Regions from separate parts of the Streptomyces sp. 5-10 genome, predicted to be linked through region 1. Evidence: riboswitches for the same ligand, from Rfam matches in the RefSeq annotation. Region 1 holds a riboswitch; each other region holds the start of a gene.

Evidence for each region. A riboswitch is a leader RNA that binds a small molecule or an ion and turns the genes downstream of it on or off. The one in region 1 is predicted to bind cobalamin.
Region 2: another riboswitch for cobalamin. It lies ahead of IEJ02_RS17725 (cobalamin biosynthesis protein); the one in region 1 lies ahead of metE (5-methyltetrahydropteroyltriglutamate--homocysteine S-methyltransferase).
Region 3: another riboswitch for cobalamin. It lies ahead of IEJ02_RS26360 (ribonucleoside-diphosphate reductase subunit alpha); the one in region 1 lies ahead of metE (5-methyltetrahydropteroyltriglutamate--homocysteine S-methyltransferase).

What each region holds. Positions count from the first base shown of each region.
Region 1 covers NZ_JACVYG010000008.1:177,034-187,238, forward strand. Annotated here, with positions in the region: gene IEJ02_RS13250 (indolepyruvate ferredoxin oxidoreductase family protein) at 1-2,473, opposite strand, end outside; gene IEJ02_RS13255 (Lrp/AsnC family transcriptional regulator) at 2,667-3,107, shown strand; gene IEJ02_RS13260 (MarR family winged helix-turn-helix transcriptional regulator) at 3,234-3,794, opposite strand; gene IEJ02_RS13265 (alkene reductase) at 3,933-4,997, shown strand; gene metE (5-methyltetrahydropteroyltriglutamate--homocysteine S-methyltransferase) at 5,097-7,415, opposite strand; cobalamin riboswitch at 7,583-7,804, opposite strand; gene IEJ02_RS13275 (hypothetical protein) at 7,972-8,181, opposite strand; gene IEJ02_RS13280 (molybdopterin-dependent oxidoreductase) at 8,607-9,089, shown strand; gene IEJ02_RS13285 (putative RNA methyltransferase) at 9,126-9,977, opposite strand.
Region 2 covers NZ_JACVYG010000013.1:96,814-107,018, forward strand. Annotated here, with positions in the region: gene IEJ02_RS17700 (cobalamin biosynthesis protein) at 1-490, opposite strand, end outside; gene IEJ02_RS17705 (cobyrinic acid a,c-diamide synthase CobB) at 510-1,961, opposite strand; gene cobO (cob(I)yrinic acid a,c-diamide adenosyltransferase) at 1,955-2,551, opposite strand; gene IEJ02_RS17715 (putative cobaltochelatase) at 2,551-4,689, opposite strand; gene IEJ02_RS17720 (cobyric acid synthase) at 4,748-6,352, opposite strand; gene IEJ02_RS17725 (cobalamin biosynthesis protein) at 6,349-7,332, opposite strand; cobalamin riboswitch at 7,491-7,708, opposite strand; gene IEJ02_RS17730 (hypothetical protein) at 7,851-8,102, opposite strand; gene IEJ02_RS17735 (inorganic phosphate transporter) at 8,116-9,372, opposite strand; gene IEJ02_RS17740 (class II aldolase/adducin family protein) at 9,723-10,205, shown strand, end outside.
Region 3 covers NZ_JACVYG010000026.1:59,357-69,561, forward strand. Annotated here, with positions in the region: gene IEJ02_RS26345 (hypothetical protein) at 193-480, shown strand; gene IEJ02_RS26350 (DUF7196 family protein) at 553-723, shown strand; gene IEJ02_RS26355 (GNAT family N-acetyltransferase) at 799-1,305, shown strand; cobalamin riboswitch at 1,422-1,575, shown strand; gene IEJ02_RS26360 (ribonucleoside-diphosphate reductase subunit alpha) at 1,712-4,114, shown strand; gene IEJ02_RS26365 (ribonucleotide-diphosphate reductase subunit beta) at 4,132-5,163, shown strand; gene def (peptide deformylase) at 5,223-5,852, opposite strand; gene IEJ02_RS26375 (tetratricopeptide repeat protein) at 6,793-7,779, opposite strand; gene IEJ02_RS26380 (HD-GYP domain-containing protein) at 8,071-9,336, opposite strand; gene IEJ02_RS26385 (HD-GYP domain-containing protein) at 9,765-10,205, opposite strand, start outside.

The sequences.
Region 1 (10,205 bases):
CGATGCGCAGATTGGCGTCGGCGGCTGCCCCGAGCAGGTCGAAGCCGATGAGCACGTCCGCGGTCGCGCGGGAGGCGCGCACGGCACCGGTGACCGGAGTGGCCGAGATCCGTACGTCACTGACGACGGGTCCGCCCTTCTGGGCCAGCCCCGTCTGCTCCAGTCCGGCCGCGTAGCGGCCATCGAGATGGGCGGCCCGCTGCAGGATCTGTGAGACGGTCACGACACCGGTGCCGCCGATGCCGGGCATCCGCAGCAGTGTGCTCTCGCCGTCCACCGCCGGGGTGGGCGCGGTCAGGGCCACGGGCGGCTGGGGGACGGCACGGGGCCGCGCCTTCGCCTGGGTGGTCTTCGCCGTCTTCGTCGCCTTGGCCGTCTTCATCGTCTTCGCTGTCTTCGCCGTCTTCGTCGTCTTCGGCTCGACGAGGAGGAAGGAGGGGCAGTCGCCCTTCAGGCAGCTGAAGTCGGAGTTGCAGGACGCCTGGTGGATCCGGGTCTTGCGGCCGAAGGTGGTGTCCACGGGCTGCACCGACAGACACGTGGACACGTCCCCGCAGTCGCCGCAGCCCTCGCAGACCCGCTCGTTGATGACCACCTTCTCGGCGGGGGTGGGCAGCTGACCGCGCTTGCGCAGCCGGCGCTCCTCCGCGGCGCAGCGGTCGTCGTGGATGAGCACGGTCACGCCGTCGGTGGCGGCCAGCTCCTTCTCGGCCCCGGGCAGATCGTCGCGGTGGCGCACCGTGGCGATCGGGTCGAGGCGTACGCCGCGGTAGTCCGCCGGCGCCGCGGTGGTCACCACCACCTTCCGTACGCCCTCCAGGGCGAGCCAGCGGGTCAGCGCCGGGACGTCCAGCCGCCCCTCGGGCCGCTGGCCGCCCGTCATCGCGACGGCGTCGTTGTAGAGGAGCTTGTACGTCATGGTCACGCCCGCGGCCACCGCCGCGCGGATGGCGAGGGAGCCGGAGTGGTGGAAGGTGCCGTCGCCGAGGTTCTGCACGAAGTGCCGGTCGTCGGTGAACGGGGCCAGGCCGATCCACTGGGCGCCTTCGCCGCCCATCTGGGTCAGCCCGATCTGGTGGCCGCGGCCCGCGCCATCGAGGGCGATCATGGCGTGGCAGCCGATGCCCGCGCCGACGAGGGTGTCATCGGCGGTGCGGGTGGAGGTGTTGTGCGGGCAGCCGGAGCAGAAGTAGGGCGTGCGCGCCGACACGGTGGGCAGCGCGATCCGGGGCGCGGCCGGCGGTGCCAGCGAGGCCAGCCGGGCGGTCGCGGTCCGCGGCAGCCGGTCCGGGCCGATGCGCCGGGCCAGGGCCTCGGCCACGTCCTCGGCCCCGAGGGTGCCGCGGGCGGTGAGCAGCGGCCGGCCGTTCTCGCCGTGGCGGCCCACCACCACGGGCGCGTCGGCACTGCCGTACAGGGCGGCCTTGAGGTGCCGTTCAAGGAAGGGCACCTTGTCCTCGACGACCAGGACCTGGTCCAGATCGGCGGTCATGGCCACCAGGTCCTCGTCGCAGAGGGGGAACGGCATCGCCAGCCGGATCAGCCGCACACCGAGAGCCTCCATGTCCGCCTCGCCGATGCCGAGGTCGGCCAGGGCGCGCCGCACTACGGCGTACGAGGCGCCGGAGGCCATCACGCCCAAGGTGGCGTGGGTGGCGCTGAAGGTGACGCGGTTCAGCCCGGCCGCACGGGCGTAGGCGCGCGCCAGGTCCAGCCGGCGGGTGAGCATGTCGTGTTCGGCGTCCAGGGACGCGGGCCCGACGAGGGTGGGGGGCGCGGCGCGCGGGGTGGCGGGCGGGGCGGGGATGTCGGGCCGGAGCGCGTCGAGGTCGACGACCGCCGAGGCGTCCGCGATATCCGCGACGATCTTCAGCCCGGCCCAGAGGCCGGTGGCGCGGGACAGGGCCACCGCGTGCAGTCCGAACTCGAGGATCTCGGGCACGGAGCCGGGCGCGAGCAGGGGCATGGCCAGGCTCTGGCACATCGGCTCGCAGGAGCTGGGCACGGTCGAGGACTTGCTCCCGGGGTCGTCGCCGATCCAGGCCACCGCGCCGCCCAGCGCCGCCGTACCGGCCACCGTCCCGTGCCGCATCGCGTCGGCCGCGCGGTCGAGCCCGGGGTTCTTGCCGTACCAGAATCCGGTCACCGCCTCGTGGCGGCGTCCGGGCACCTGCCCCAGCAGCTGTGTCCCGGCCACGGCGGTGGCGGCCAGCTCCTCGTTGAGGCCCGGCCGGAACACCACACCGGCGGGGTCGAGGAAGCGGCGCGCCCGGGCCAGCTCCAGATCGACCCCACCCAGCGGTGAGCCCGGATAGCCGGAGACGAAGGCGCGGGTGTCCAGACCGCGCGCCTCGTCCAGCCGGCGCTGTTCGAGGGTGAGCCGGACCAGGGCCTGGATGCCGGAGATGAGCACGCGGCCGCCGCGGGCCGTGTAGGGGTCATCGAGCGAAACCGTGGCGGGGTCGGTGCTCACGTGAGCCTCCTCGACGTATCTGGGGTCCGGCCCAAGGACAGCAACACCCTCCCGGGAAGCACAAGTAACTTGCGGCCAGTCAGGGACAAGACGCAAACTGCCGGGGGAATTCGCGCGGCCGACTAAAAGAGTTTGCGTGCGCGCGTGCGCTGTGGGGGTCGCGCGGGTGCGCGCGGCGCGGAGTGGAGGGCCGATGCCCGAGTTCGACGACGTGGACCGGCAGTTGCTGCGCATGCTGCGCGAGGACGGGCGCCGCACCTTCTCCGAGATGGCGCCCGAGGTGGGACTGTCGGTGGCCGCGGTCAAGCGCCGGGTGGACCGGCTCAAGGACACCGGGGTGATCAAGGGCTTCACGGTGCAGATCGACCACACCAAGCTCGGCTGGGGCATCGAGGCGTTCGTGGAGCTGTCCTACACCGGTACGACGCCGGTCGGGGAGATCGTCCGCACCTGCTACACCGTCCCCGAGGTGCAGGCCATCTTCACCATCGCCGGTGACCCCGACGCCCTGGTGCACGTCCGGGTGCGGGACATCGAGCACCTGCAGCAGGTCATCGACGGTCTGCGCCGCGTGGGGCTGGTCACCGGCACCAAGACGCTGATGGTGCTGGGCTCGTGGACGCGCCACGCCTGACCCAAGGGGCGTCATGTCCGACGGACCGTGACGCCTGCGGCGGGCCACGTGGCTCCGCCGCGTGTGGGGCTTCGCCCCAGCCCCCCGGGTCCAGGGGCGAAGCCCCTGCCACGCGCCGGACACCCGCTAGGAGCGCTCGGGGCCTTCTTCCCCTTCTTCCGTGGCTTCTTCCGTGGCTTCTTCCGCGGCGAGGTTCTTCTCGACCTTCATGAGGATCCTGGCGAAGGCCTCGCGCTCCCCGGCGTCGAGCCCGTCCAGGATGTGCTCCTCCAGCCGCGCCCAGGCCTCCGCGACCTTGGGCCGCAGGGCGTAGCTCTGCTCCGAGGCCCGGACGAGCATGACGCGCCGGTCCAGCGGATCGCGGGCGCGGGTGACATGCCCGCCCTGCTCCAGCCGCCGCAGCATCAGGGTGACGGTCGACGGGTCCAGGTCGAGCGCCCTCGCCAGCTCCGACTGCCGGACCGATCCGGCGTCCCACAGGGTCATCATCAGGAATTCCTGGCCGGAGCAGAGGCCGGTCGGGCGCAGCAGCCTGCCCCCGGCGAGGCGGTGCAGGCGGGACACCCGCGCCAGGGTCTGACTGACGTGGCCGCCGTATCCGGCCTCCGCCGCGCCGGTGGGCCCGACCTCCGTCGCGTCGATGTGCTCGTCCTCCGTCGCGGCGGTGTGCGGGAGCTCTGTGGTCATGCTGGCAAGGCTATCGTGGCCGACCAATCATTGGCCACCCAATGAATGGGTTATGGTGGCTCCGCCGCGAGATCGTTGGTTGGCCAATGATCTCGTTGCCGACCGAACTGTCCTGCCCCATCGACCCCGGGAGCCGTTGTGACCACACCCTTCGATCCGATCGACCTGGCCGGGTTGCCGCTCCGCAACCGCCTGGTCATGCCCGCCATGGGGCGTGCCCGTGCCTTCGGGCCCGGCAACACGGCCACCGACTCCATGGCCACGTACTACGCGCAGCGGGCCACGGCCGGGCTGATCATCACGGAGGGGTCGCAGCCGTCCGTGGTCGGCCAGGGCTTCCCCCACACCCCGGGGCTGCACAGCGCCGAGCAGATCGCCGCCTGGCGCCGCGTCACCGACGCGGTGCACGCCGCGGGCGGGACGGTCTTCGCCCAGATCTCGCACGTCGGCAGGGTCGGCGACCCCGGCCTGCTGCCCGACGGGCTGGTGCAGGTCGCTCCCTCGGCCGTCGCCGCACCCGGCCGGCTGTTCACCGTCGACGGGATGAAGGACTTCACCACCCCACGCGCGCTGACCTCCCAGGAGGTGCGGGAGACGATCGCGGACTTCGCCCAGGCGGCACGCAACGCCATCGCGGCGGGGTTCGACGGGGTCGAACTGCACGCCGCCTACGGCTACTTGATCCACCAGTTCCTGGCCCCCAGCTCCAATCTGCGCACCGATGAGTGGGGTGGCTCGACCGAGGGCCGGGTCCGGTTCGCGGCCGAGGTGGTCGCGGCCGTGTCGGCGGCCATCGGAGCGCGGCGCACGGGGATACGCGTCTCGCCCGGGATCCGCTACAACGGCATCGAGGAGCCCGACGTCGAGGCCACATACGTCCAGCTGATCCGCCGCCTGAACGAGACCGGCCCCGCCTATCTGCACGTCGTCGAGGACTCCCGCGATCTGACCGGCATCCTCCGCAAGGAGTTCTCGGGGACCTTCGTCCTCAACCCCGCGACGGACGGGTTCACCAGCGCGGAGGAGCTGGCGCTCATCGAGGACGGCACGGCCGACATGCTGTCCTTCGGAGCGCTCTTCCTCGCCAACCCCGACCTTCCGGCCCGGCTGCGAGCGGGCGGACCGTACAACACACCGGACGAGACGACCTACTACGGCGGCACCGACGCGGGGTACATCGACTACCCGTACCTGGACGCCTGAGGGCCGACCCTCCTGGGCCGGCGTCGGGGCCGGAGGCCCGCATCGGGGCCGGGGCGCGTGGCGCCCCGGCCCCGGCCGGGCGTCCGGCGGGCGTCCGGGTCAGGACGCGGACAGCTCACCGCGGACCGTACGGGCCGCGGCGACCAGGTTCTCCAGCGAGGCGCGGGTCTCCGGCCAGCCGCGGGTCTTCAGACCGCAGTCGGGGTTGACCCACAGCCGCTCGGCGGGGATGGCCTTCAGGCCCGTCCGCAGCAGCTCGGCCGCCTCCTCCGCGCTGGGCACCCGCGGGGAGTGGATGTCGTACACCCCGGGCCCGGCCTCGCGCGGATAGCCGTGGGCGGCGAGCTCGCGGGCCACCTGCATATGGGAGCGGGCGGCCTCCAGGCTGATGACATCGGCGTCGAGGTCGTCGATCGCCTGGACGATGTCGCCGAACTCGGCGTAGCACATATGGGTGTGGATCTGGGTGTCGGGGCGTACGCCGCCGGTGGTGAGCCGGAAGGCCTCGGTCGCCCAGGCCAGATAGGCGGGCCGGTCGGCGGTGCGCAGGGGCAGGGTCTCGCGTAGCGCGGGCTCGTCCACCTGGATGACCGAGGTCCCGGCCGCCTCCAGGTCGTTCACCTCGTCGCGCAGGGCGAGCGCCACCTGCCGGGCCGTGTCGCCGCGGGGCTGGTCGTCGCGGACGAAGGACCAGGCCAGCATCGTCACCGGGCCGGTGAGCATGCCCTTGACCGGGCGGTCGGTGAGGGACTGGGCGTACGCCGTCCAGCGCACCGTCATCGGCTCGGGGCGCGAGATGTCACCGGCCAGGATCGGCGGGCGTACATAGCGGGTGCCGTAGGACTGGACCCAGCCGTGCTGTGTGGCGAGATAGCCGGTCAGCCGCTCGGCGAAGTACTGGACCATGTCGTTGCGCTCGGCCTCGCCGTGCACCAGTACATCCAGGCCGGTCTTCTCCTGGAAGGAGATCACCTCCCGGATCTCGGCCCTGATGCGCTCCTCGTACCCGGCCGTGTCGATCCGGCCCCCGCGCAGGTCGGCGCGGGCGGTGCGCACCTCTCCGGTCTGGGGGAAGGAGCCGATGGTGGTGGTCGGCAGCAGCGGCAGCCGGAGGTGGGCGCGCTGGGCCGCGGTGCGCTCGGCGTACGGCTGGGAGCGGTGGGCGTCGGCCTCGGTGACCGCGGCGGCGCGGGCGCGGACGGCCGGGTCGCGGGTGATGGGGGAGCCCGCACGGGAGGCGAGGTCGGCCCGGTTCGCGGCCAGCTCGGCGGTGATCGCGCCGGTGCCGCGGGCCAGGCCCTTGGCGAGGGTGACGATCTCCGCGGTCTTCTGCCGGGCGAAGGCCAGCCAGCGCAGGATCTGCGGTTCGATGTCCCGCTCGGCCGTCGTGTCGAGCGGCACGTGCAGCAGCGAGCAGGAGGCGGCCACATCGACCCGGTCCGCAAGGCCCAGCAGGGTGCCGAGCGTGGCCAGGGACTTCTCCAGGTCGTTGACCCAGATGTCGCGGCCGTTGACGACACCGGCGACCAGCCGCTTGCGGGGCAGCCCGCCGACGGCCGCCAGCGCGTCCAGATGTGCGGCGGCGGCGTCCGTGAAGTCCAGCGCCAGCCCCTCGACCGGGGCCTTGGCCAGCACCGGCAGCGCCTCGCCGAGGCGGTCGAAGTACGAGGCGACCAGCAGCTTCGGGCGGTCGGCGAGGGCGCCGAGGTCGCGATAGGCGCGACCGGCCGTGTTCAGCTCGGCCGGGGTGCGGTCCTGGACCAGGGCCGGCTCGTCGAGCTGCGCCCACTCGGCACCGGCCGCCCGCAGATCGGCCAGGACCTCGGCGTACACCGGGAGCAGACGGTCCAGGAGGGTGAGCGGCTCGAAGTCGGCGGGCGCGCCGGGGGCGGGCTTGGCGAGGAGGAGGTAGGTGACGGGGCCGACGAGGACCGGTCGCGCGGTCAGCCCGAGGGCCAGGGCCTCCTTGAGCTCCGCGACTTGCTTGGCGGAGTCGGCCGCGAACACCGTGTCCGGACCCAGCTCCGGGACCAGATAGTGGTAGTTGGTGTCGAACCACTTGGTCATCTCCAGCGGCGCCACGTCCTGGGTGCCCCGCGCCATCGCGAAGTACCCGTCGAGCGGGTCGGCGGCGACGGCGTCCCGGTGGCGGTCGGGGACGGCGCCGACCATGACGGTGGTGTCCAGCACATGGTCGTAGTACGAGAAGTCGCCCGTGGGGACTTCGTCGATGCCCGCCCCGGCCAGTTGCCGCCAGGTGGCGCGGCGCAGTTCGGCGGCGGTGGCCCTCAGCGCGCCGGCGGTGACGCGGCCCTTCCAGTAGCCCTCGATCGCCTTCTTCAGTTCCCGGTTCGGGCCCTGGCGGGGATAGCCGTACACGGTGGCCCGTGCTGCCGCGGCCGCGGACTTGGTGGTCACGGAGATCTCCTTCGCGAGATGAATCCCTGAGGTCCCGGCGACGGGAGGAGAGCGCGAAGGGTGACGGACCGGACGCCACGACCTCGCGCGGCAGGCGCGCGGTCGTCCGCCTGGTACAGGTTCGCCGACCCGCCCTCGAGGTCACCGGGATGTCCGCGCACGGGTGGTCCGTACGCGGGCAGATGGCAGGTCTTCGGACTCACGGGCGCGCCCTCCTCAGGAGGACACCTACTGGCCGTCGCTTCCCAGGCCCCTCTCACCGGGCCCAGTGCGTATGACGGCGGTCGTTCCCGCTCACCGCTGCGGGGCAGTCCCGGATTTCCACCGGGTTCCCTCTTGCGACGCGTCCCGCCTGGCGGACGGGGCGAACCAGCTGCGGCAGCCAGCCTAGGGGACCGCCCGGCGGTGTGCGGGGTCCCGTCCGGTATGCGGGATGGTGAGGTGGGACACGTGGAGGCGGTCGGTGCCGCTGCCCGCATGGCCCACTCACGGCACGGGAAACCCCCGGCCGCGCCGGCCGGGGGTTCCGCTCCTCACGGGCTCGTGGCGCAGGAGGTCAGCACGAGCTGGAGTCCGACTGGCCCACCAGATTGACCGGGACGGTGACGAAGGAGAACTGGTTGCTGGCGCACAGGCCGGGGAAGGTCGTGCTGGTGGTGTTGTTGACGGTGGTGTCGGGGCCGTCCTCCGCGACGGCACCGGTCGCGCCGACGGCGAGGGACGCGGCGGTGAGAGCGAGCGTGGACAGGGCGGTCCGCATACGCATGGGAACTCCTTGCTGAGGATGAGCGGCCGGAAATGACCGGCTTCGTATGCATGGTGCCCCTTTGTCGGGCGGATCGCGGCCCAACGTCCTCCCAATGGGGTAAGCCGATCCCCGAGGCCGTCCGGGTCGGGTCGGGGGCGCGGGTCGAGGTCGATCCGCGCGGCGCGGGAACTCCTGGTCCACCCGGGAATCGCCGGGTAATCGCGGGCCGCCTGGACGGGGGTCGGTTACGGGATCTGCGGCGTCCTGTGCCCGCGGTCCGGTGGCACCCCGAACCGCCGGTGAGTCGAACGTCACCATGCCGCAGATGCCAGGGAAATGGCGCCTTCTCCCTCGCACCAGCGCGATCTTTGGTCTATCGGCATGGCATGTGCGTTTGCCTGGCATGGGTGTTCGGGTAACGCTCCTCCAGGAGGTGGTAGCCCGTGAGTGACTCCCTCGCAGCCGCCAGTACGGCCGCCGGTCCGATGGCGGAAGTCGCCCTCACCGGCGATCTGGCCCGCCCCGCCCGGCTGACGGTGTCCGAGCTGCTCTCCTGGCCCCAGCACCGGGCGCGGGTGAGCTTCGACTGCGCCACCAGCGGCGTCCAGCACCACCGCTTCACCGGGCCGTTCCTGCACGACGTCCTGGTCGCCGCCGGCCCGGGCTTCGACCCCGCCCGGCGCAAGGACCGGCTGCGCTTCCTGATCGCCGTACGTGGCGCGGACGGCCACCGCGCGCTGCTGTCCTGGGCCGAGATCGACCCGGACTTCGGCCGTGCCCCCGTCCTGCTCGCGGTCACCATGGACGGCACCCCGCTGGACCGCGCGGGCCCCCAGCTCGTCCTGCCCCAGGACCGCTGCGGCGCCCGGTACATCAGCGGTATCGAGGCGATCCGCGTGGACGGCGGATACACCGTATGGACCTGACGGCGCCGAGCGAAGCCCTGGCGGCCGGGGCGGGCGTCAGACCAGCGGACGGTACGCGGTGAGCGTGACGGACAGCGTCACATCGCAGGGCTCGGGCAACCGCGCGATGCGCTCCTCCAGCCGCTCGGTCTGCTGATGCCAGGCGTTGGGGCCCATCCCCACCAGCTGCGGCACGGCCTTGTGGTCCAGTGTCATGGTGCTCCGCGACCGCTCCCGGGCCACCTCGGTGAAACGCGCCGAGAGCCGGTCCGCCAGCCGCTCGTCCTTCTGCTCGCCGACCCGCAGCAACCCCAGCGCGTCCACCAGCTCGCGCAGATGATCCGGCCGGGGCGTCACCACCAGCAGCACACCCTCGGGACGCAGAATCCGCCGCAGCTCGGCCGGATTGCGCGGCGCGAAGACATTGAGGACCACCGACGCGGCACCGTCGGCGAACGGCAGCCCGTCCCACGCGTCGGCCACCACCGCGCTGATCCGGGGATGCGCCCGCGCGGCCCGGCGGGCGGCGAACTTGGAGATGTCGAGCAGGATTCCCTCGGAGTCCGGGAACTCCGACATCACCCGGGCAAGGTGATAGCCCGTGCCGCCACCGATGTCCACGACACACCCGAGGTCCCCGCCCGTGGCCTCCGGTGCCGTCGCGCGCGCCAGTGCGGCCAGTGCCCCGGCGATCGGCGCGTAGTGGCCGGCGGCCAGGAACTCCGCACGGGCCGCCACCATGGCGGCGGTGTCCGCGCTGAACTTGGCGGCGCCACGCAGCAGATTGACGTACCCCTGCTTCGCCACATCGAAGCTGTGCCCCTGCGGGCACCGCAGCACGCCGTCGGTCGTCGTCATGGCGTCGGAGCAGTACGGACAGCGAAGGTACCGAACCGCCTCTTTCCGCATCGTGTCCCCCGTTACCGCCGTTGTCCTGACAGGGCCCCAGCCTATGCGCAGGTCCCCGGGGTGCCGCACACCCACCCCCTGCCTCGGTACGCGGCCCCGGTCCGCCTCACCACGCTGACCCGGCACAGGATTTTGTCAACGGGCTTTGCAAAGTGGGGCCGACTCGGTACGGTCCCCTTACGCCCACGGACCCGTGCGGCGCCCCAGGCGCGACGGCGCGCGCTGTGC
Region 2 (10,205 bases), on a different contig from region 1:
CGTCGGGGCGGTCGACGGCAGGTCTTCGCTGCCCGCCCTGCCCGGATTTGACCGCCGCCGGGCGGCGAGCGACGGCGCAGGTGGCCTTCCCGGGGCGGCCGGCGGGCGTGGACTTCCGCTTGGCGACGAGCAGTTGGCCCCCCGGACCGGCGGCCAGCAGCGCGGCCGCCTCGGCGACCCCGGCCGTGCCCACGGCGGCGAGCGGTGCCGCGGACGGGTTCGGGACCTCCACCGCGGCCAGCGCCTCCGCGGGGTATCCGCACAGCGGCACCCCCAGCCGCTCGGCCGCCGTCAGCAGTCCGGCCTCCCCGGACTTGGCCTCCACCGTGGCCAACTCGGCCACGCCGCGCGGGGAAAGGCCCGCCTCCGCCAGGGTGGCCTCGACCAGCCCGAGCACCTCGCCGGCGGATACGCCCCGGCCGGCCCCGACCCCGACGACAAGCGGTGCCCCGGGCGGGGGAGGCGCCGTGCCCCGGCCGATGACCTCCACGTCAGCTCACCGCCTCGGCTCAACCGGCAGGGGACGCACATCTGTCGACGAACCGGGCCGCCGCCCCGGGGACCGAGGCCCAGTGCACATGCAGATAGGAGGCGTGCACATCTCCCTGTGCGAACCCTTCGGTACGACGCTCCGGGTGGACGAGCCCCCAGGCGGGCTCCGGCCCCGCTCCGGGCACGATGGTCGTGCGGTGGAACTCATGGCCGCGCACCCGTGTCCCCGCGGCGGCGAGTGAGGTGTCGGAGACGGCCACGGCCTCACGGTAGCCCAGCGTCAGACGTTCCGACATCCGTGCCTTCGCGGCCAGCACCCCGCACATCGGCTCCCCGTCCAGCGAATGCGCCAGATACAGCAGTCCGGCACATTCGGCGGCGATGGGCGCGCCGGACGCGGCGAGCCCGGCGACGGCGGCGCGCAGCGGCTCGTTCGCGGACAACTCGGGGGCGTAGACCTCCGGGAAGCCGCCGCCGATCACCAGACCGCCGGTGCCCTCGGGGAGGCGCTCGTCCCGCAGCGGGTCGAAGGGAACGACCCGCGCCCCGGCCGCCGTGAGCAGCTCGGCGTGCTCCGCGTACGAGAAGGTGAACGCGGCCCCGCCCGCCACGGCGACCACCGGCCGCGCCGCCCGGTCGCCCCGGGCCCCGGCACCGGGGACGGCGTCCATCGCCCGGCGTATCTCCTCCTCCGGATCCCAGGCCCGCCCGGACAGCGGCGGTGCGCCGCGCGCCAGCGCCAGCAGTCCGTCGAGATCGCAGCCCTCCCGCACCCGCGCCGCCAGCGCGGCCGCCGAATCGACCGCCTCCGCATGGCGCTCGGCCACCGGCACCAGACCCAGATGGCGGCTCGGGGCCCGCACCGCCCGCGTCCGGCGCAGCGCGCCGAACACCGGCACCCCGCACCCCTCCAGCGCCTCGCGCAGCATCGCCTCGTGACGGTCCGAAGCGACCTTGTTGAGGATCACCCCCGCGACCCGCACCTCGGGGTCCCAGGAGGCGAAGCCATGCACCAGAGCGGCCACCGACCGCGACTGCGACGACGCGTCCACCACCAGCACCACCGGCGCCCGCAGCAGCTTGGCCACATGCGCCGTCGAGGCCAGCTCGCCCTGCCCGGCCGCCCCGTCGAACAGGCCCATCACCCCCTCGACCAGGGCCAGATCGCAGCCCGCCGCCCCATGCAGGAACAGCGGCGCGATCCGGTCCGGACCGCACAGATAGGCGTCCAGATTCCGGCCCGGGCGCGCGCCCCCGGCCCGCGACCGGCCGGCCCCTGAGGCGCCCGAAGAGGCGGCCGAGGAGATGGCCAGCGCGTGATAGCCAGGGTCGATGTAGTCCGGGCCGACCTTGTGCGGGGACACATCCAGACCGCGCTCCGCGAAGGCGGCCATCAGCCCCGCCGTGACCGTCGTCTTCCCGCTGCCGGAGGCGGGCGCCGCGATCACCAGGCGCGGAACACTCACCACTCGATGCCTCGCTGGCCCTTCTGACCGGCGTCCATCGGATGCTTGACCTTGGACATGTCGGTGACCAGGTCGGCGAAGTCCAGCAGCTGCGCCGGTGCGTTACGCCCCGTGATGACGACGTGCTGCGTTCCGGGCCGGTCCCGCAGCACCGCCACCACCTCGTCGGGGTCCACCCAGCCCCAGTGCATCGGATACGCGAACTCGTCCAGTACATAGAGCCGGTATGTCTCCGCCGCGAGATCGCGCTTGACCTGTTCCCAGCCCTCGCGTGCGGCCTCCTCGCTGGAAGCCATGTCGCGCTGGACCCACGACCAGCCCTCGCCCATCTTGTGCCATGCGACGGTCCCCCCTTCGCCCGAGTCGCCGAGGACGCGCAGCGCACGCTCCTCACCGACCCGCCATTTCGCGGACTTTACAAACTGGAATACACCGACCGGCCAGTTCTGGTTCCACGCCCGCAGCGCCAGCCCGAACGCCGCGGTCGACTTGCCCTTGCCCTGACCTGTGTGGACGAGCACCAGCGGACGGTTGCGGCGCTGGCGGGTGGTCAGCCCGTCGTCCGGCACGACGGTCGGTTGTCCTTGCGGCATCAGGCGGCCCTCCGAGGGTTCGAAACGGTTCGTACATCGCGTACCAGCGCGGTCACGCTGTCCGCGCGCAGCTCGTCGAGTGTCACCGGCGTGCCCCGCAGTTCGCGGGCGAGCGCGCCCGCGAGCCCCAGTCGCACCGGCCCCGACTCGCAGTCCACGACCACCGAGGCGACCCCGTCGCCCGCGAGCATCCGCGCCGCGCGCCCGGCCCGCTCGACCGGCGTGGGCCCGCCGGACCGCCGCGCCTCCGTGGCCCGCCCGTCGGTCACCACGACCAGCAGCGGACGGCGTGCGGGATCCCGCAGCCGCTCCACCCGCAGCACCTCCCGGGCCTTCAACAGCCCGGCCGCCAGCGGCGTACGGCCGCCCGTCGGCAGCCGCTCCAGCCGTGCGGCGGCCGCGTCCACCGACGAGGTGGGCGGCAGCGCCAGCTCGGCGCCCGCGCCCCGGAAGGTGATCAGCCCGACCTTGTCCCGCCGCTGGTAGGCGTCCAGCAGCAGCGACAGCACCGCGCCCTTGATCGCGCTCATCCGCTTGCGCGCGGCCATCGAGCCGGACGCGTCCACCACGAACAGGACGAGATTGCCCTCCCGGCCCTCGCGCACCGCCTCGCGCAGATCGTCCCGGCGCACCACGAGTCCGGGCCCGCGCCGTCCGCGCGCCAGCTGATGCGGGGCGGCCGCCCGGACGGTCGCCGACAGATGCAGCGCGGAGAGCGTTCCCCGCGGGCGGCGCGCTCCGGTGGTGCGGCCGTGCGCGCTGCGGGCGCGCGAGCGACGGCCCGCAGCGCCCTCGCCCAGGCCGGGGACGTCGAGCCGCCGGGTACGGAACGGCTCGGCGGCGCCCACGGCCGCCCGCTCACCTCCGGCTCCGCCGGCGCCGGCGTCCGATTCTCCTGCCCCGCCGTCCTGATCGGCCGGGGCGGGGTCGGGCTCGCGGTCGGCCGTCCCGTGCTCACCCGTGCGCTGGTCGGGGACGGACGGCTCGGGCTCGGCGGGCGGCGCCTGCTCCCGCGCCCCGCCGCCCGCGCCCTCCTGCGGTCCGCCTTCGGGGCCGCCCGGGTCGTCCGGCCCGGAGCCGCCCGGCCCGTCCTCGGGGCCCGGGTCCGGATCCGGTTCGGGGTCGTCCTCCTCGAACCGCCGCAGGATCTCGTCGAGTTTGTCCTCGTCGAGCCCCGGCGCGTCGAACGGCGCCCGCCGCCGGCGGTGGGGGAGCGACAGCAGCGCCGCCCCCCGTACGTCCTCGGTCCGGACGTCGGTGCGCCCCGCCCAAGCCGCCAGCGCGGTCGCCGTACGGGCCGTCACGATGTCCGCGCGCATCCCGTCCACCTCGAACCCGGCGCACACCGCCGCGATCTGCCGCAGCGCGCGGTCGCCGAGCCCCACCCGCGGCAGCAGGGCGCGCGCCGCCGCGATGCGCTCCCGCAGGGCCTCCTCGTCCGCCGCCCAGCGCGCCGCGAACCCCTCGGGGTCCTCGTCGTACGCCAGCCGCCGCCGCACCACCTCGACCCGCTCCTCGGTGTCGCGGGACGCCGCGACCTCCACCGTGAGACCGAAGCGGTCCAGCAACTGCGGCCGCAGCTCGCCCTCTTCGGGGTTCATGGTGCCCACCAGGAGGAAGCGCGCCGCGTGCCGTACGGACACCCCCTCGCGCTCGACGTAGGAGGCGCCCATGGCGGCCGCGTCGAGCAGCAGGTCGATCAGATGGTCGTGCAGCAGATTGACCTCGTCGACGTAGAGCACCCCGCGGTGGGCGTCCGCGAGCAGCCCGGGCTCGAACGCCTTCACCCCGTCCGACAGCGCCCGCTCGATGTCGAGCGCGCCGACCAGCCGGTCCTCGGAGGCGCCCACGGGCAGTTCGACCATCCGCGCGGGGCGCGCCTCGCCGGTGCCCGGCTCATGGGGCCCGTCCGGGCAGGACGGGTCGGGCGCGGCCGGATCGCAGGAGAACCGGCACCCGGCCACCACGTCCACCTCGGGCAGCAGCGAGGCGATCGCTCTTACGGCGGTGCTCTTGGCCGTGCCCTTCTCGCCGCGCACCAGGACACCGCCCACGGCGGGCGAGACGGCGTTGAGGAGCAGGGCGAGCCGCAGGCCGTCCATGCCGACGATCGCGCTGAAGGGGTAGGTGGTGGTCACGCGGCGGTACCTCCTGGGGTGCGTGGGGGTGGCGGTTCGGTGTGGGGGCGGGGGTTCGTCACGTCGTCCCCCCTGGCACCCCCGGAGGGACGAACGGCAGCCCCTCCGGGACGCCCTCCTCGATGAGCCGCAGCAGCGCGTCCGTGTCGGCGTGCTCCTCGATCAGGTCGCCGAGGCGGTCGAGCTGCTCCTCGCGCAGCTCGCCGAAGTGGGTGTCCGGCGCGGGGACGAACGCCCGGCCCGCCGCGGCGGCCACCCGCCGCAGGAACGCCCGCCGGAAGCCGTCGCTCTCCAGCGAGCCGTGCCAGTGCGTGCCCCACACCGAGCCCACCCGGCAGCCGTCCAGGAAGGGCTCATCGGCCCCGTCCAGCAGCTCGGCGACCCCGTGGTGGATCTCGTAGCCCTCCACCCGCTCGCCGAGCGCCTCGCCCACCGGCCGGGCCAGGGTCTTCTCGGCCGCGAACCGCACCCGCACCGGCAGCAGCCCGAGCCCGGCGACCGTCCCGGCCCTCGACTCGACCTCGTCCTCGATGCGCTCCCCGAGCGCCTGGAAGCCGCCGCAGACGCCCAGCACCGGGCGGCCCTCGGCGGCCCGCCGGGCGATCGCGTCGGCCAGCCCGCGCTCACGCAGCCACTCCAGCGCCCTTACGGTGCCCCGGGTGCCCGGCAGCACCACCAGATCGGCGTCCGCCAGCTCCTCGGGCCGGTCCACGAACCGCACGATCACGCCCGGTTCGGCCGCCAGCGCGTCCACGTCCGTGAAGTTGGACATCAGCGGCACGGCGGCCACCGCGATCCGCAGGACGTCCGCGCCGTAAGGAGGCGCCACGACGCTCTCCCGCACCGCGCCGCGCAGTGACACCCGCAGCCCGTCCTCCTCGTCGATGCCCAGCCCGTGGGCGAACGGGAGCACCCCGACGGTCGGGCGCCCGGTGAGGCCGCGCAGCATCTCCAGGCCGGGCTCCAGAAGGCTCACATCGCCGCGGAACTTGTTCACCAAGTAGGCGGCCACATGCCGTTGGTCCGCCGCCGACAGCAGCGCGGTCGTGCCGAAGAAGGACGCGAAGACGCCACCGCGGTCGATGTCCCCGACCACCACGACCGGAAGCCCTGCGGCGCGCGCCAGCCCCATGTTGACGATGTCGGTGCGGCGCAGATTGATCTCGGCCGGGCTGCCCGCGCCCTCGCAGATCACCGCGTCATGGGCGCTCCGCAGCTCCTCCAGGCACTCCGTGACGGTCTCCAGCAGCGCCTCACGCCCCGTGGAGAGCCTCTCGCCGGGCGAGGGGGCTCCGGGCCCGCCGAAGTACCCGCGCGCGCTCAGCTCGCCCACCGGCTTGCCCAGGAGCACCACTTGGCTGCTGCGGTCGCTGCCCGGCTTCAGCAGGACCGGGTTCATCAGCGCGCTGGGCTCGACGCGCGCGGCGGCGGCCTGCATGGCCTGTGCCCGCCCGATCTCCGCTCCCTCCCGGGTGACGAAGGAGTTGAGCGACATGTTCTGCGCCTTGAAGGGCGCCACGCTGACGCCCTTACGGGCGAGCCAGCGGCAGATCCCGGCCGTCACCACGCTCTTGCCCGCGTCGGAGGTCGTGCCCGCGACGAGCAGCCCCCCGCCGCGCGCCCCGGAACCGTCCGTGCCGCCCTTACCGCGTATCCCGCTCATCCGCCGCCCCTTTCCAAGGCCCGGGGCCGCCCCGTCAACGCCCTCAGGACCGGCCGGGCCGCTACGGACACCCCGAGCGACAGGACGCCGACGCACCGCGACAGCCGTATCGCCCGCTCGATGTCGGCCGACTCCACCGGCCGCCCGCCGGAGTTGAGCACCGGCCGGTGCTCGACCCGGCCGCCGTACGCGAGGGTGCCGCCCAGCCGGACGCCGAGCGCGCCCGCGAAGGACGCCTCCACCGGGCCCGCGTTGGGGCTCGGATGGCGCCGGCCGTCGCGCCGCCAGGCGCGCCACGCACCGCGCGGATCGGGGCCCGCGAGCGTCGCCAGGGCAGCCGTAAGGCGCGCACCGGGCCAGCCGGCCACATCGTCCAGCCGGGCCGCCGCCCAGCCGAACCGCCGGTAGCGCGGCGACTTGTGGCCCACCATGGCGTCCAGGGTGTTGACGGCGCGGAAGCCGATGAGCCCCGGCACACCGCCCACGGCGCCCCACACCAGCGCGCCCACGACCGCGTCGGAGGTGTTCTCGGCGACCGATTCGACCACCGCGCGGGCGATCTGCGGCCCGTCCAGCGCCTGCGGGTCGCGGCCGCACAGATGCGGCAGCCGCTCCCGGGCGGCCTCGAGGTCCCCGGCGGCCAGCGCACCGCCGACGGCCCGTGCCTCACGGCCCAGGCTCGTGCCGCCCAGCACGGCCCAGGTGGCGGCGGCGGTCAGCGCGACCTCCGCGCCACGGCGGCCCCCGAGGCCCCGTACGGCGCGGGTCAGCAGCGCGGCACCGGCGGCCGCGCCGCCCGCGCACAACGCGGTGTGCAGGGCCCCGTAGCCCCGGTGGTCGCGCCACAGCCGGCGCTCGGCGGCCCCGGCGGCGCGCCCGAACGCGGCCACCGGATGGCCGCGGCGCGGATCACCCGTGGCGAGGTCGCCGAGGAAGCCGAGGGCCGCGCCGCACGCGAACGAGGCGTGGTCGGCACGCATCCGTCAGGCCGCCGTCACGCCTCGGCGCGGCGATACGGAAGGCGATACGGAAGCGGATCGGCCGGAGGGGCCGGAAGAGCCGGAGCGGACAGGGAGGGCTGGCGGCGTGGCGGTGCCGGGCATGGCGGTATGTCCTCACTCAGGGTCCTCGCCCTGGTTCGACGTGACCGGCGGTGAGAGTCTCCTGGCTCCCGGATCCGCGGCCCTCCCGGTCTTCCAGCCCCGCGTACGCGACGAACCGTACGGACGAGCCGTGACCCCATACAGGCGATGGGAGGGTGCTCCCCGGTGACAGTGGCGGGACCGCGCCGGATTCTCACCGGCTTCCTCTCCTGCCGCCGTTTGGCTCGGGAAGTCCACCATGGGCCGCGAATGGCCGTCAACTCGCATATGACCCATCACGCCCGAGTGTGCCGAGCCCCACAGACAACCGCCCCTCACAGGACGGCCGCCGGACGGTCGGCGCTGGTCAGCGCCACCATCCGGCGGCCGGTGGGTGGTTTGGGGAAGCGGCGTCCTCAGGCGACGATCAGATAGATGCCGTACGCCACGACCGCGGCGCACACCGCGAAGCAGGCGTACGCGCCGGTGCGCGCGAGCGGGGAGCCGTCCACCGCGCCCCCGGGCACGGTGGCGGCCGTGCCGCCCTGCTCCGGCGTCGCCTTACGGGAGGTGCCGACGATGCCCAGGGTGAAGACGCCCACCATGCCGACCGTCACCGCGAGGCTGACGCCGAAGACCTGGCCGAGTGCCGCCCAGTCGATGTTCATGTTTCCTGGCTCCTTAACGGGTGGTGCTGCTCGCGGCGGCGGGGGTGGGGGTCTGCTCGGGCGTGTTCTCCGAGGTGCCGTCCTCGGGGGCGGCGCTCGCCGTACCGGCGGGCGGCGGGGCCACGGACCGCAGTGCGGCCGTGACGGCGCCCACCGGCTCCTGGGCGGCGACCTCGTTGACGTTGGTGTGGTCCACGGGCTTGCGGCGCGACAGCATCCAGATCGCCCCGCAGGCCAGGACGGCGAGCACGGCCACCGCCGTGATGCCCGCGTTCCCCTGGTCGGCCAGGAGCGCGGCGGCGCCCGCCACCAGACCTGCGGCCGGCAGGGTCAGCACCCAGGCGACCACCATCCGGCCCGCGGTCGACCAGCGCACCACGGCGCCCTTACGGCCGACACCCGCGCCCATGACGGCGCCGGAGCAGACCTGGGTGGTGGACAGCGCGAAGCCGATGTGGGAGGAGGCGAGGATGACGGTCGCGGCGCCGGTCTGGGCGGCGAAGCCCTGCGGCGGCTGGATGTCGGTGATGCCCTTGCCCATGGTGCGGATGATGCGCCAGCCGCCCAGGTAGGTGCCGAGCGCGATGGCCAGGCCCGCCGAGACGATGACCCACAGCGGCGGGTCGGAGTCGGGCGCGACCACGTTCCCGGTGACCAGCGCCAGGGTGATCACGCCCATCGTCTTCTGGGCGTCGTTGGTGCCGTGGGCCAGGGAGACCAGGGCGGCCGAGGCGATCTGCCCCGCGCGGTAGCCCTTCGCGGTGTCCTCCGGGGAGCGGTCGCGGCCGAGCCGGTAGGTGAGCCGGGTGGCGGCCAGCGTGGCGATGCCGGCCACGACCGGCGCGGCGACGGCGGGGATCAGGACCTTCATGACGATCGCGTCGCCGTTGACCCCGTCCAGGCCGACGGAGACCACCGTGGCGCCGATCAGACCGCCGAACAGGGCGTGCGAGGAACTGGAGGGGAGTCCGGCGAGCCACGTCACCAGATTCCACAGGATCGCGCCGACGAGTCCCGCGAAGATCACTTCTGGCTGGATACCGGATCCCTCGTCGATGATCCCGCCGGAGATGGTCTTGGCCACCTCCACGGACAGGAACGCGCCGACGAGATTGAGGACGGCCGACATCGCCACCGCCACCCTGGGCCCGAGTGCTCCCGTGGAGATGGTGGTGGCCATGGCGTTAGCCGTGTCGTGAAAGCCGTTCGTGAAGTCGAACACCAAGGCCGTGACGATCACGATCCCGATGAGAAGCGTGATGTGTTCCATACACCCGGTCAATCAGTTCGAAGGTCGTTAGTGGCACGGTGAACGTAAGGAAACAGGGTGAACGGGAGATGAACTGAGTAGGGCATCGGGGTGACATGGTTGCGGGATCGCCAAGGCCCTGTGAATTCCAGCCTACGTTCCCGTGTCGTACGGGAGTTGAGGCGCGATCGAGAGCCGCCGGAGCGGGCCCCGGGGCCGCCCCCGCGGCCGCCCGCCGTCCCCCCACGTTCACCCTTCCGGAGCCGGGTGCCCACGAAGCGCGGCCGTAGTCGCCCGCCGCGCCCGTTCCGGTCCCGCCGCCGCGCGGCCGGCGGCCGCCTGGAAGGATCGGGCCCCGGAGGTGAGGGCAGGTGACCCAGTCGCGATCCACGCGGCAGCCGCAGCCGCGGCTGACCCATCCCCTGCGGCAGGCATGGACGCAGGTGGTGAGTACGGCCCGCAGGACCACCGCCGACGGCCTGGTCGTCGGCACCTCGGGCAATGTCTCGGCCCGGGTCGGCGACACCGTCCTGGTGACCCCGAGCGGCGTCCCCTACGACCGGCTCGGCCCCAGGGACGCCGTCGCCGTCGATCTGGACGGACAGCAGGTCCTCGGCACGCTGAAGCCCACCAGCGAGCTGCCCATGCACCTCGCGATCTACCGGGAGACCGACGCCGAGGCCGTGGTCCACACCCACGCCGTCCACGCCACGGCCGTCTCCACGCTCGTGGACGAGCTCCCCGCGATCCACTACATGACCGCCGCCCTCGGCGGCCCGGTCCGCGTCGCGCCGTACGCGCTCTACGGAACCGACGAACTGGCCGACGCCATGCTCGAGGCGCTGCGCGACCGC
Region 3 (10,205 bases), on a different contig from region 1:
GTTTGGCGCATCAGGGCGCGTGTGGCGCCGAGCTTGTATGACAAGCGCTCGGCTATTCGGGCGAATGCATGCCGAGGGGTATGGCTTGCCGTCGCTCGTCATGCCTCTAATGAGTGACATCGGCAGTGCCGACCCATCCGTGACATCGGCCGTGCCGACCCCCGTATGACCACCCGGGGAGGAAACGATCCGATGAGCCTCGCCGCGTTCCTTCTCGCCCTCGGCACCACCTGCCGGATCACCCGCTTCATCACCAAGGACACCCTGGCGGCGGGGTTCCGGATCTGGGTCGCCGACCGTTTCGGCGACGACTCCCGCGCCTCCTACCTGGTCAACTGCGGCTGGTGCACCAGCACATGGGTGGCCGCCGCCATCGCCGCCTACGCCTCCTTGCTGCACACCACCGCGTGGTTCGACCTCCCGGCCACCGCCCTGACGCTCTCCTACTTGGCCGGTGTCGCCTCGCGGTGGCTGGACTGACACCCACACCCCCCACACCCCCCCACACCCTCCACAACGCCCCACAACGTCCCGAGGGAAAGGCAGGGAACAATGGCCTGCAACTGCGGCGGAAACGCACCCCAATGGCCGCCCCAACCCGTTGTCGTCTATGAGCTGACGCTGCCGGACGGCACGGTCCGGCGCTACGTCACCTACCAGGAGGCCGACGCCGCCAACCAGCGCGCGGGCTCCACCGGAGTGATCACCGCCGTCACCCAGTGACGCCGGGGACCACCCCGGCGCCCACCCCCGGCGCACGGCGACCCGGCTGTCAGTGGCCTGCGGCAGACTGCGGGCATGGATATCACGATCAGGCACGCGCGGGACGAGGAACTGGACGGAATCGGGGAGCTCACCGCGCAGGTGTACCTGGGGGACGGGCTCCTGGACTTCGAGGACAGTGATCCTTATCTCGCCACCCTGCGCGACGCCCGCCGCCGGGCCGCCGAGGCCGAGCTGCTGGTCGCGGCGGACGCGGCCAGCGACGAGGTCCTGGGCGCCGTGGCGTTCGCCGTGCACGGCGGGGCGTACGCGGAGCTGGCCCGCCCCGGCGAGGGCGAGTTCCGGATGCTGGCCGTCCGCCCCGAGTCGCGCCGACGCGGCGCCGCCGAAGCACTCGTACGAGCCTGCCTGGACCGGGCCCGCGCACTGGGCCTGCGGCGCATAGTGATCAGCAGCCAGCGGTCGATGACCGCCGCCCACCGCCTGTACGAGCGGCTGGGTTTCGTCCGTGCCCCGGAGCGCGACTGGGCGCCCCTGCCGGGGACGGACATCACCCTCTGGGCCTTCACCGTGGAGCTGTGACGCCCGCCGCCACACGCCCAAGTGATGGCCTGACGCGCGCCCCAGGTCACGGGCCACCTCCGGAACGCATGAGCACATTCATGCGAAACTCCGCAGCTCCGACACAAGATATGGGGGCGCGTGCGTCGGCCGACACAAGATGTATGCTCGTGCTCGCTGTCGCCGCAGGGGAATCCGGTGGGAATCCGGAACTGTCCCGCAACGGTGTACGTGTGCGCTCAATTCGGCGTGCCCGTGAGTCCGAGCACCTGCCGACGGCCCTGTGAACACGTCCCCCGGCCTCGAGGGTTGGGCCGATGGACGCTGCGTGGTGTGCCCGGCGTACGAGGAGTGCGGCATCGGCATGCCCGTACGCGCCCATCGCACCACCCCTCGTGGCCCCAGCCCAGCGAGGGAGAGCACCTCAGTGACCATCGCGCCCGCCGATCCGGTTTCAGCGCAGGCGGCTTCTCAGGCAGCGGACGACGCGCCCGGGACCGCCCTGCTACGGACCCTTACCGGACTCACCGCCGACCTGCCCGCCACCGATCCCGGCAAGGTCGCGGCCGCCGCCCTGCGCGGCCGTCATCCCGGCTCGGACGAGGCGGAGTTGCGGGCCCTCGCGACCGAGGCGGCGGCCGGGCTGATCGCCGAGGAGCCGGAGTACTCGCGGCTCGCGGCGCGGCTGCTGGCGCTCACCATCACGCAGGAGGCGGCCGGGCAGGGCGCGGTCTCCTTCTCGGCCTCCGTCCGGGTGGGCCACCGCGAGGGCCTGCTCGCCGACTCCACCGCGGAGTTCGCCGCCGCCCACGCCGAGCGGCTGGACGCGCTGGTGGAGCGGGCCCTGGCCGACGGCGCCGACAACCGCTTCGGCTACTTCGGGCTGCGCACCCTCTACAGCCGCTATCTGCTGCGCCACCCCCTCACCCGTCAGGTGATCGAGACCCCGCAGCACTTCCTGCTGCGCGTGGCCTGCGGGCTCGCCGAGGACCACTCGGAGCGGGCGCTGGAGGACGTGGCCGAGCTCTACCGGCTGACCAGCACGCTGTCGTACCTGCCCAGCTCCCCCACGCTGTTCAACTCCGGCACCCGGCATCCGCAGATGTCGTCCTGCTATCTGCTGGACTCGCCGCTGGACGAGCTGGACTCGATCTACAACCGCTACCACCAGGTGGCGCGGCTGTCGAAGCACGCGGGCGGCATCGGCCTGTCCTACTCCCGCATCCGGGCGCGCGGTTCGCTGATCCGGGGCACCAACGGGCACTCCAACGGCATCGTGCCGTTCCTGCGCACGCTCGACGCCTCGGTGGCCGCCGTCAACCAGGGCGGCCGGCGCAAGGGCGCGGCCTGTGTCTACCTGGAGACCTGGCACGCGGACCTCGAGGAGTTCCTGGAGCTGCGGGACAACACCGGCGAGGACGCCCGCCGCACCCACAACCTCAACATCGCCCACTGGATCCCGGACGAGTTCATGCGCCGGGTCGAGGCGGACGCCGACTGGTCGCTGTTCTCCCCGGTGGACGCGCCCGATCTGGTGGACCTGTGGGGCGAGGAGTTCGACGCCGCGTACCGCAGGGCCGAGGCCGAGGGGAAGGCCGTCAAGCAGGTCCCGGCCCGCCAGCTGTACGCCCGGATGATGCGCACCCTCGCGCAGACCGGCAACGGCTGGATGACGTTCAAGGACGCCGCCAACCGCACCGCCAACCAGACCGCCGAGCCCGGCAGGGTCGTCCACTCCTCCAACCTCTGCACCGAGATCCTGGAGGTCACGAACGACGGCGAGACCGCCGTGTGCAACCTCGGATCGGTCAACCTCGCCGCGCACCTGGGCGAGGACGGGCAGCTGGACTGGGAGCGCCTGGACGCCACCGTCCACACCGCCGTGACCTTCCTCGACCGCGTGGTGGACATCAACTTCTACCCCACGGAGGAGGCCGGGGCCTCCAACTCCCGCTGGCGCCCGGTGGGTCTGGGCCTCATGGGCCTCCAGGACGTCTTCTTCCGGCTGCGGCTGCCGTTCGACTCGCCCGAGGCCACGGCGCTGTCCACGCGGATCTCCGAGCGCATCATGCTCGCCGCGTACGAGGCGTCCTGCGAGCTCGCCGAGCGCCACGGCCCGCACCCCGCCTGGGCCGAGACCCGCACCGCGCGCGGTGTGCTGCACCCGGACCACTACCCGGACGCGGTGGCCACCTGGCCGGAGCGCTGGCAGGCGCTGCGCGCGCGGATGGCGAAGTCCGGGATGCGGAACTCACTGCTGCTGGCGATCGCGCCGACCGCGACCATCGCCTCCATCGCGGGGGTCTACGAGTGCATCGAGCCGCAGGTCTCCAACCTCTTCAAGCGCGAAACGCTCAGCGGGGAGTTCCTCCAGGTCAACTCCTATCTGGTGGACGACCTCAAGAAGCTGGGCGTCTGGGACGCCCAGACCCGCGAGGCGCTGCGCGAGTCCAACGGCTCGGTCCAGGACTTCTCCTGGGTGCCCGCGGACGTACGGGAGCTGTACCGCACCGCGTGGGAGATCCCGCAGCGCGCCCTGATCGACATGGCGGCGGCCCGCACCCCGTACCTCGACCAGAGCCAGTCGCTGAACCTCTTCATGGCCTCGCCGACCATCGGCAAGCTCAGCTCGATGTACGCGTACGCCTGGAAGCGCGGCATCAAGACCACGTACTACCTGCGCTCGCGTCCGGCCACCCGGATCGCCCAGAGCGCCCGGGGTGGCGCCGCCGCCACCCCCGCGCCCCTCCCCGTGCAGGAGGCCCCGGCCGAGGCCGACGCGATCGCCTGCTCCCTGGAAAACCCCGAGTCCTGCGAGGCCTGCCAGTAATGCCCACCGCATCCGAGATGACCACCGTGAACACCGCGCCGGGCCACACCAAGAACCTGCTGGATCCCGGGTTCGAGCTGACCCTGCGGCCGATGCGGTACCCGCAGTTCTACGACCGCTACCGCGACGCGATCAAGAACACCTGGACCGTGGAGGAGGTCGACCTCCACTCCGACGTCGCCGACCTCGCCAAGCTCTCCCCCGGTGAGCAGCACCTGATCGGCCGTCTGGTCGCCTTCTTCGCGACCGGCGACTCGATCGTGGCCAACAACCTGGTGCTGACGCTCTACAAGCACATCAACTCCCCCGAGGCGCGGCTGTATCTGTCGCGGCAGCTCTTCGAGGAGGCGGTGCACGTCCAGTTCTATCTGACGCTGCTGGACACCTACCTCCCCGACCCGGACGACCGCGCCGCGGCCTTCGCCGCCGTCGAGAACATCCCCTCCATCCGGGAGAAGGCGGAGTTCTGCTTCCGCTGGATGGACTCGGTGGAGAAGATCGAGCGGCTGGAGACCAAGGAGGACCGCCGCCGCTTCCTGCTCAACCTGATCTGCTTCGCGGCCTGCATCGAGGGGCTGTTCTTCTACGGCGCCTTCGCGTACGTGTACTGGTTCCGCTCGCGCGGGCTGCTGCACGGCCTGGCGACGGGCACCAACTGGGTGTTCCGCGACGAGTCGATGCACATGGAGTTCGCCTTCTCGGTCGTGGACACCGTCCGCGAGGAGGAGCCGGAACTCTTCGACGACGAACTTCAGCGGCAGGTCACCGACATGCTGAAGGAGGCCGTCGAGGCGGAGCTCCAGTTCGCCCGCGATCTGTGCGGCGAGGGGCTGCCGGGCATGAACACGGCGTCGATGCAGGAGTATCTGCAGTGCGTGGCCGACCAGCGCCTGCGGCGGCTCGGCTTCGCGCCGGTCTTCGGCTCGGAGAACCCGTTCTCCTTCATGGAGCTGCAGAACGTCCAGGAGCTGACCAACTTCTTCGAGCGGCGCGCTTCGGCGTACCAGGTCGCGGTCGAGGGGTCGGTCGCCTTCGACGACGACTTCTGATGTCTACAGGGCGGGCCGGACCCGGAGAGGTCCGGCCCGCCCTGTGCGGTGGGACACACTCAGTCGTTGGGCACCGTCTCATAGCGGGCGGTGCCCTCGGCCATCTGCTTCAGCACATCCTTACGGTCGCGCTTGGAGAGCCGGTCGATGTAGAGGTAGCCGTAAAGGTGGTCGGTCTCGTGCTGGAGACAGCGCGCGAAGTAGCCGGTGCCGCGCACCGCGATCGGCTCGCCGTTGAGGTCCTGGCCGCGCACCACCGCGTAGTCGGGGCGGGCCAGCTCCGCGTAGGCCGTGGGGACCGACAGGCAGCCCTCGTTGGAGTCGTCCAGCACCCGGCGGTCGGCCGGCAGCTCCTCCAGCACCGGGTTGCACACCACGCCCACATGGCGAACGCCCTCGTCGTCCATGCAGTCGTAGACGAAGACCTTAAGGTCGACACCGATCTGGTTGGCGGCCAGGCCCACGCCCTCCGCCGCCCGCTGGCTGGCGAACATGTCGTCGACGAGCCGCGCGAGCTCCTCGTCGAACACGGTCACGTCCCGGCACTCCTTGTGCAGGACCGGGTTGCCGTACACGGTGATCGGGCGGGCGGTGCCGCGCTCGCGGAAGGCCCGCTCGCGCTCCTCGCAGTCCTCCGTGTCCACGATGAACTCGTCGTCCACCCGCTGCTTCGTCCCTTGCTGCGACATCGTCCGCCGTATGCCTTCCTTCAACCGTGATGCGTCGCCCTACAGGGTACGGGCACGGCGCGGCGGGGCGCGGTGCGCTTACGCACTGTGACCGGGCTGCTGGCGGACCACGCAGCGGAGCCGCATATCGGTGCTTTCCCCTCCCCGCCCCTCCCCGCTACCGGGGCTCCGCCCCCGGCCCCCGTGGCCGACGAACCGACCGCAGCCGCGATCAGCTCACCGACCAGGACACCGACCGCGCCACCCGCGACGCGGTGATCGAGCAGCCGACCGGTGACCAGGAGGCCAGGAGGCCAGGGGGCCAAGGCGTCCGCGGGCCCGACGGTGAGGGCGCGAGTGCCTGCACCGGCGGCCTGATCGCGGTCGGCACACCAGCGCAGCGGAGACCCGCGCACGTCCGGGGCTCCCGGCCGGGGTCTGGGGCAGAGCCCCGCCCCAGGACCTGGGCAGAGCCCCACCGCCAGCTGGGGCGAAGCCCCGGTTCGGGGCCAGGGGCAGAGCCCCGGTCCGGGGCCTGAGGCGACGCCCCGGTTCAGGGCCAGGGGCAAAGCCCCACCGGGGCCAGAGGCAAAGCCCCGGTTCAGGACCAGAGGCAAAGCCCCAGATCAGGACCAGCGGCAAAGCCCCACCGGGGCCAGAGGCAAAGCCCCGGTTCAGGACCATAGGCAAAGCCCCACCGGGGCCAGAGGCAAAGCCCCGGTTCAGGACCATAGGCAAAGCCCCACCGGGGCCAGAGGCAAAGCCCCAGATCAGGACCAGCGGCAAAGCCCCACCCGGGGCCAGGGGCGAAGCCCCGGATCGGGGCCAGGGGCAGAGCCCCGCCGGGGCCTGGGGCGAAGCCCCAGATTCGGGAAGGGGCGGGGAGGGGACAAGCCCGCCGCAGGCGCCGCGATCCGCCCGACACCCCTAAGACCCAGTGCAGCCGCCAGCCGCCAGCCGCTCAGCAGACCTCTTCCAAGTCCCGCCACTCACGCGTATCCGGGCTGTCCGCGACCCACCCGTCCAGCAACCCCCGCACCAGCCCCCCAGGCGCCGCGATCCCGCATTCGCGCTCGGGAACCCACAGCGAGCCCGAGCCCGCCATACGGTGGCCCAGCGGCCCGGGGTGGCCCGGTTCGCTGTGGTCGTGGGGGTCCAGATGCTCGCCCTCGCCCTCGTCGCTGGGCATCCGGCTCTCCGAGCAGGAACGACACAGCAGCCGCACCGACGACGACCAGTCCTCGGCCGCGAAGCCCGCGTCCGCCGCGAGCCGCTCCAGGGCGTCCCGGTCGGCCTCGGTGGCCGCCTCCAGCAGCACCACCCAGGTCGGCACCGGGGACGGCGCCCACAGCTCGATCTCGTCGAAGACCGGGTACACGGGGCCCGCGGAGGTCGCCCGCTCACCGTGCGGCACACCGTCGTGCAGCACCACCTCGCCCCAGCGCCGCCCTGACGACGGCAGCGGGATGGACAGCACCTCGATCCGGGCCGGGTCCAGCCGGCGGCCCCAGACGACCTCGGCCTCGCCCTCAGGGGACAGCCGCACCGCCGCGCTGCCCAGCTCCATGCCGAGCGGCTCACCGGACGCGGACGCCTCTCCGGGCACCTTCAGCCCGTACGCCTGCCAGGCGCGGCGGGCCAGCGGCCAGTCCTGGAGCGCGGTGGCCGCGATGCCCACGTTCCACCAGTCCGGAGCGCCCGTCTCGCGGTCCAGCAGCGCGACCGCCCGCAGCCCCGCGGCGCGCGCCTGCTCCCAGTCGTGCCGGAACTTGTGCAGCAGCGCCAGGTTGAACCAGGACTCCGACAGCCACGGCTCCAGGTCGGCGGCGCGGGTCAGCAGCGCGCCCGCGTCCTCGTACCGGCCGTCGCCGATGAGCGTGAACGCACGGTCCGTGGCCTGCCGCCATGAGGCGGACGGCCGGTGCCGTACCTTGCCGAAGATCTTCACGATTCCCGCCTGCCGGTATCGAAGTCGTCCCGTACCAGATGCCTTCGCGGACGGCGTCGCCCTCCCTTGAAGACAACCTGCCACACATTCGCGGACATCTCAGCCCGACCCCTCACCCTGCGGCCGGGATGCGACGCCCACCACACCTCCTTGCCACCGGCCATCTGGCCTGGCACCCCTCTCCTCGCATCCAACCATGCCCCTCGGGAGGCCCGCTCATTACCGGCGAGTTCTCAGTTCTCACCGGGGCCGGTCGCCGGGGCCGGTCACCGGGGCCGGTCACCGGGCCGGTCACCGGGACCGGCCGTGCACCCCGCGCGACAGCACCGTGGCGAGCGCCTCGACCACGACCGGGTCGAAGTCGCGCGCCGTGGCCAGCCGCAGCCGCTCCAGGGCGCGCAGCGCGGCCGCCCCGGCCGCTCCCTCGGCCGCGGGCCCGCTCACCAACTCGGTGTACGCGTTCACCGCGCGCACGATACGCGCGGCGAGCGGCTGCTCGCGGTACGGGTCCGCCTGGCGCTCCACGACCAGCGCTACCTCGGCGGGTACCCCGGTCTGGCGTACCACAGCGCCGCCGAGCAGCGCGATTTTGCGCTGCTCGGCGGCGGGCAGCGGTTCGGTGGCCCCGGCGGGCACCGGGTCCACCAGCGACAGCTGGCCGATGTCGTGCATCAGCGCCGCGTACTCCAGCACGGTCAGCCGGGGCTCGGAGAGGCCCAGCTCACGCCCCACGGCCCGGCTGAGCCCGGCCACCTCGCGGGCGTGGCCCGTCGGGGTGTACCCGGCTATCTCGGTCGACCGGGCCAGGGAGGCGATGGTCTGGCGGTAGGTGGCCCGTATCCCGGCGTAGCGGCGGTAGGAGTACTGGATCAGCAGCAGCGGCACCGCCAGCACCGGCACCGGCCACAGCCCGGCGACGGCCACGGTGAGCGCCATCACGGCCGCGGTCGCGCACACCGCAGCCCCCACGCCGGGCAGCGACCGCAGCTCGTCGCGGAGCAGCGGCCCGTAAGGCCAGCCGGTACGGGCGCGGGCGAGCGCGGCGGCCAGGACGGCGTCGCAGAGGGCGGTCAGGGTCAGCAGGGCGAGCAAATAGCCGACGATGGACGGGCCGTGGCCGAGCCAATCGGCCAAACGGCCGGTCCGGTGCAGCGGTTGGAAGCAGACGGCAGCGAACGCGGCGGTCAGCACCCGGCGGGCGGTGTGGCCGGGGTCGACCGGGCAGCCGAGCGCGAGCGGCGCCACCAGCCCGGCGAGGGACGCGGCCACGACGACGGTGACCACCTGGAGGACGCCGTGGGTGGCGGGCTCCCCGCCGAGCCGCCCGAGCAGGGCGTATCCGAGGGCGCCTGCGGCGGCGAGCGGCGCGGGCTCACCGCGCGGATCGGGCACTCCCCCGCCGCCGCCCGGCAGCGCGGGCGGCGCCTCGACGCACCGGATCGCCTCCCCCACGGCGATGAGCGCCCCGAAGGCCAGCGCCGCCTCCGCCTGCCGCGCCCCATGCCACTCGGTCCACACCAGCGCCACCACGGCAAGCGCCCCCGCCGCGCCATACACGGCGACGACCGTAAGGCCGCCACAACGCCCCCGGGATATCCGCTCCCGCCCCTCCTCGCGCGCGGCGACGGTCTCGGCTCGTTGGCGTCGGGCGCGATGAAAGGCCCGGGCGTGCCGCTCGGCGATCCGCGCAAGGGCGTTAGGGGTCCGGGAAGTGGCCACTACCGAGGCGGGACGAGCCCCCCTGGCAGGCCACTGAGCCGCGCTTTCATCCCGCCCCCGCGGACCACAGCGGCCCGTGACGCCGGGCTCGCCTTTGCCCGAAGCGCCCGGGGTTCCCCCTGGTCCAGCGTTGGCTGGTCCGGGGGCCCGCTCAGGGTCAGGGCGGTCCGGGGCTTCCCCGGGGCCCTCGTCGGCCGGACCGGGGGCGGGCCCGGGGGCCCGGGCGGAATCGTTCGTGCTGGGTGTGGTGGGGTTCTCGGCGGGGCTCATGGGCCACCGCCGGGGCCGCCCGTGCCGGGGCGGGGTCCGCCGGGGGTGGCCGTGCCGGGGGCCGCCGCGCGCACCAGGGGCGGGGCGGGCTCGGGGAGGGCGTCTGCTGGGACGTTTCCGCGCTCCTCAGGGGCGTCCGCCGTGACCGTCGCGTGCCAGCCGTGGCGGTCCAGGGCGCGGGTGAGGGCCCGCACCATGCGGGGGTCGAACTGCGAGCCCGCGCACCGCTTCAGCTCCTCCACGGCCGTGGGCACCGACCGCGCCCTGCGGTACGTACGCGTCGAGGTCATCGCGTCGAAGGCGTCCGCCACCGCGACCACCCGGGCGAACTCCGGGATCTGCGCCCCGGCGAGCCCGTACGGATAGCCGCTGCCGTCCAGCCGCTCATGGTGGTGGAGGATCGCGGCCCGCGCCTCGCCCAGGAAGCCGATGCCGCG